DNA from 2 places in the Streptomyces sp. NPDC006463 genome. Region 2 is predicted to be linked to the other one. Evidence: riboswitches for the same ligand, from Rfam matches in the RefSeq annotation. Region 2 holds a riboswitch; the other holds the start of a gene.

Region 1 (2,388 bases), on a different contig from region 2:
GCGGCGGGCGACCGCCGCGAGCAGGCCCCGTACCCAGCTCTGCGTGCCGCAGTCGTGGACGATCATCGAGGTCCCGGAGCGGAGGGTCCGCCACAGGCCCCAGTAGTGGGCGCCGCGCACCAGCGGCCGGTAGACCGCGTACGGCAGCGTCCGCGGCATCCGCCGCTCCCAGCGCTCCCGGGTGTCCTGGGAGTCGATGGCCCCGCCCCCGGCCGCCGCGCGCTTGATCAGCGTGCTCTTGCCGCCGCCGGGCAGGCCGGACACCACGACGATGTCGCCCGCCGCGAAGGCGAGGGCCTGCGGGCCGCCCGCTCCCGGGCCGCGGAGGTCCCGGACGGGGCCGGCCGGCCCGCTCCGCACGCGCGCACCGGGCTGCGCGGGCACCGCGTCCACGGTCGCCGCGGCCGCCACACCTACGAATCTCCGCACAGTGATCGCCTCCCCCGAATCGGGTCACCAGGACCCTTGCCCACTGAGTGTAAAGAGACGGTAATCCGGCGGCCCCGGTTCCGGTCCGGCCGTCCCAGCGCCGCACGAACTTTCGGGGCCCCACCCCCGATCACGGCGGTGGCGTGCAATGATGTGCGCCATCTGGACCAACTGCATACCGGCCGCTTGAATCCGCGCGGGAGAGTCCCGGCACGCCGCAAGGCCGTGCGCGGGCGCCGAAGGAGCAAGAACCTCCCTTGAATCTCTCAGGCCCCGTACCGCGTGGATGAGGCAGATCTGAAAAGCGAGCTGTCCGACAGCTCCACCCAAGGTGCAAGCCGAAGATCCGGGCAACCAGGAACTCTCGGCGAACCTCTCAGGTTCCGATGACAGATGGGGAGGACCCTCCTCGTCATGTCATGCCCTGGGACTCGGGAGCCACACCCATGAGCACTGCCCCCCGTCTGACCGCCCTCGATGCGCTGCACCGTTCCCTCGGTGCGACCATGACCGACTTCGCGGGCTGGGACATGCCGCTGCGGTACGCGAGCGAGCGCGACGAGCACAACGCCGTACGCACCAAGGCCGGTCTCTTCGACCTGTCCCACATGGGCGAGATCACCCTGACCGGCCCGGAGGCCGTCAAGGCCCTGGACTACGCGCTGGTCGGCAACATCTCCACGGTCGGCGTCGGCCGCGCCCGCTACACGCACATCTGCCAGGAGGACGGCGGGATCGTCGACGACCTGATCGTCTACCGCCTCGGCGAGACCGAGTACATGGTCGTCGCCAACGCCTCCAACGCCCAGGTCGTCCTCGACGCCCTGACCGAGCGCGCCGCCGGCTTCGACACCGAGGTCCGCGACGACCGCGACGCCTACGCGCTGATCGCGGTGCAGGGCCCGGAGTCCCCCGGCATCCTGGCGTCCCTCACCGACGCCGACCTGGACGGGCTCAAGTACTACGCAGGACTGCCGGGCACGGTGGCCGGGGTTCCGGCGCTGATCGCGCGTACGGGCTACACCGGCGAGGACGGCTTCGAGCTGTTCGTCGCCCCCGAGCACGCCGTGGAGCTGTGGCAGGCGCTGACCAAGGCGGGCGAGGGCGTCGGCCTGGTCCCGGCCGGGCTGTCCTGCCGCGACACCCTGCGCCTGGAGGCGGGCATGCCGCTGTACGGGCACGAGCTGACCACCTCCCTCACCCCCTTCGACGCGGGGCTGGGCCGGGTCGTGAAGTTCGAGAAGGAGGGGGACTTCGTCGGCCGCGCCGCACTGGAGGCCGCCGCCGAGCGCGCCGCCACGAACCCGCCGCGCAAGCTGGTCGGCCTGATCGCCGAGGGCCGCCGCGTGCCGCGCGCCGGTTTCCCGGTCGTGGCCGACGGACAGGTCATCGGCGAGGTCACCTCCGGCGCCCCGTCCCCGACGCTCGGCAAGCCGATCGCGATGGCGTACGTGGACGCGGCGCACGCCGCGCCCGGCACCTCCGGCGTCGGCGTCGACATTCGCGGTACGCATGAGCCGTACGAGGTCGTGGCCCTGCCCTTCTACAAGCGGCAGAAGTAACACTTCGCACGACCCGGCGCGCAGGCAGTCGTACGGACATCCGTACGGCGCCGTCTCAGTACCCAAGACCACAGTTCGTATCCACTCCCCCGCATCCAGGAGAATCAGGTCATGAGCACCCCCCAGCAGCTGCGTTACACCAAGGAGCACGAGTGGCTGTCGGACGCCGTTGACGGCGTTTCGACGGTCGGCATCACCGAGTTCGCGGCCAACGCGCTCGGTGACGTCGTCTACGCCCAGCTCCCCGAGGTCGGCGAGACCGTCACCGAGGGCGAGACCTGTGGCGAGCTGGAGTCGACGAAGTCGGTCAGCGACCTGTACTCCCCCGTCTCCGGCGAGATCGTCGAGTTCAACCAGGACGTCGTCGACGACCCGGCCCTGGTGAACTCCGCTCCCT
Region 2 (2,388 bases):
CGCGGCCCGGGACACGGGCCGTGATGGTGTCGAAGTAGGCGCCGTGCACGATCTCGACGCCACCGGCCTGCAGACCTGCGGCGAGCAGCGCCGCGTAGCGGTGGGTCCGGCGGGCGATCGTCCGCAGGCCGTCCGGGCCGTGGTAGACGGCGTACATGGCGGCCATGACGGCGAGCAGCACCTGCGCGGTGCAGATGTTGCTGGTGGCCTTCTCGCGGCGGATGTGCTGCTCGCGGGTCTGCAGGGCCAGCCGGTACGCCTTGTTGCCGTCCGCGTCCACGGAGACGCCGACGAGGCGGCCGGGCAGCGAGCGGGCGTGCTTGGCCTGGACGGCCATGTAACCGGCGTGCGGTCCGCCGAAGCCCATCGGGACACCGAAGCGCTGCGTGGTGCCGACGGCGATGTCCGCGCCGAGCTCGCCCGGCGAGGTCAGCAGGGTCAGGGCGAGCAGGTCGGCCGAGACGGTGACGATGGCACCGAGCTCGTGCGCCTGGTCGATGAGCGGCTTGATGTCCCGTACGGCACCGGAGGCGCCCGGGTACTGGAGGAGCACGCCGAAGACGCCGCGCTCGGCGATCTCGGCCGGGATGCCGTCCGACAGGTCGGCGACGACGACCTCGACGCCCGTGGGCTCGGCGCGGGTCTCGATCACGGCGATGGTCTGCGGCAGCGCGTCGGCGTCGATCAGGAAGACGCCGTTCTTGACCTTGCCCACCCGGCGCGCGAGGGACATGGCCTCGGCGGCCGCGGTGCCCTCGTCGAGCAGCGAGGCACCCGAGGTCGGCAGCCCGGTGAGGTCGGCGACCACGGTCTGGAAGTTCAGCAGCGCTTCGAGGCGGCCCTGCGAGATCTCGGGCTGGTACGGCGTGTACGCCGTGTACCAGGCCGGGTTCTCCATGACGTTGCGCAGGATCACCGGCGGCGTGAAGGTCCCGTAGTAGCCGAGACCGATCATCGAGGAGAGGACCTGGTTGCGGTCGGCGAGCGAGCGCAGCTCGGCCAGCACCTCGGCCTCGGTCCGCGCCTCGGGAAGGTTCAGCGCTTCGGCGGTCTTGATGACATCCGGCACCGCGGCGGCGGTCAGTTCGTCCAGGGAGCCGTAGCCCACCTGGGCGAGCATCTTCGCCTGCGCCTCGGCATCCGGGCCGATGTGGCGCTGCTCGAAGGGGATGCCTCGCTCCAGCTGGGAGAGCGGAATGCGGTTGGCGGTCATGTACGGAGGCCTCCTGGTCGTATGACCTGCGAGGGGCACCACGGCGCGGGCACCCGGACGGCCTCCCCCTCTGTCATCTCAACCTGAGAGTTTCACCGGCCGCTCGAGGGTCGCTCGATAGAACCGGCTTTCACCGTCGGTGAGGAACGGAACCGGCACTGCACGCCCGGTACCTGCCCCTGCTTTCCAGAGTGGCCTCGTCCGTGCGGTACGTATGCCTGAGAGATTCCGGGGAGGATTTGCTCCTTCGGCGCCTCCGTCAAGATCACTCGGAGGACTCTCCCGCACAGGGTCGACAGCCATCACCCAGCCTACCAGCGAGGATCCGGACACTCCCCGAGTGGCCTCAGCTCCCGAAATGCACTTCTGTAGTCATTACGGAGGAGTTGCGACCATTTGGAGGGACCGTGCAGACCGACATCGATCCGCGCAGCCTGATCGGCCGCAAGGCGTTCGACCGCAACGGCACCAAGATCGGCACCATTGACGAGGTCTACCTCGACGATGCCACGGGCGTCCCGGAATGGGCCGCCGTACGGACGGGTCTGTTCAGTCGGGACGCCTTCGTCCCGCTGGAGCCCAGCGAGCTGGTGGGCGACGCCCTGCGGGTGCCTTTCGACCGCTCCCTGATCAAGGACGCCCCCGATTTCGGTGTCGGCCGCCACCTCTCCCCGGAGCAGGAGCTCCAGCTCTACCACCACTACGGCCTGGACGTGACCCTGCCCACGGACTTCCAGCGCGACTTCGGCCGCCTGGCGGGCGACGAAGGCTAGTCCCCGCCCGGCTCCGCCCGGCCCCGCCCGGCCCCGCCACATCGTCCCTGGCCCCGGACGGGGCCTAGACGTCCTCGTCCGCCGGCCCCTCCCCCACCAGCGGCAGCGGATCGGACGGCTCCAGCTCGGGGTCGTCCACCCGGAAGGTCCGCACCCGGCCGGGCTGCGATCCCGGCCGCTCGAACCGTACGGTCACCCGCCCGACCCCGCTGCCCTGCACCCACCCGGGCCCGTACACCGCGTGCAGTACGTCGCTCCCGGCCGCCCAGCGCCGCTCAGGGGCGGGCTCCGGCTCCCCGGACGGCTCCACGTGCTCCATGGCCGTGGAGGCCGCCACACCCGGCTCAGCAGCCACGTCAGGCTCAGCGGCCTCGTCCTGGGACTCGGCGCCCAGCGACTGGG

The links. A riboswitch is a leader RNA that binds a small molecule or an ion and turns the genes downstream of it on or off. The one in region 2 is predicted to bind glycine.
Region 1: another riboswitch for glycine. It lies ahead of gcvT (glycine cleavage system aminomethyltransferase GcvT); the one in region 2 lies ahead of gcvP (aminomethyl-transferring glycine dehydrogenase).

Annotation. Positions count from the first base shown of each region.
Region 1 covers NZ_JBIAHP010000021.1:76,029-78,416, reverse strand. The annotation lists gene ACFYOB_RS31055 (AAA family ATPase) at 1-435, opposite strand, end outside; glycine riboswitch at 617-720, shown strand; gene gcvT (glycine cleavage system aminomethyltransferase GcvT) at 876-1,991, shown strand; gene gcvH (glycine cleavage system protein GcvH) at 2,103-2,388, shown strand, end outside.
Region 2 covers NZ_JBIAHP010000003.1:9,986-12,373, reverse strand. The annotation lists gene gcvP (aminomethyl-transferring glycine dehydrogenase) at 1-1,213, opposite strand, end outside; glycine riboswitch at 1,410-1,508, opposite strand; gene ACFYOB_RS07045 (PRC-barrel domain-containing protein) at 1,621-1,986, shown strand; gene ACFYOB_RS07040 (DNA polymerase IV) at 2,051-2,388, opposite strand, start outside.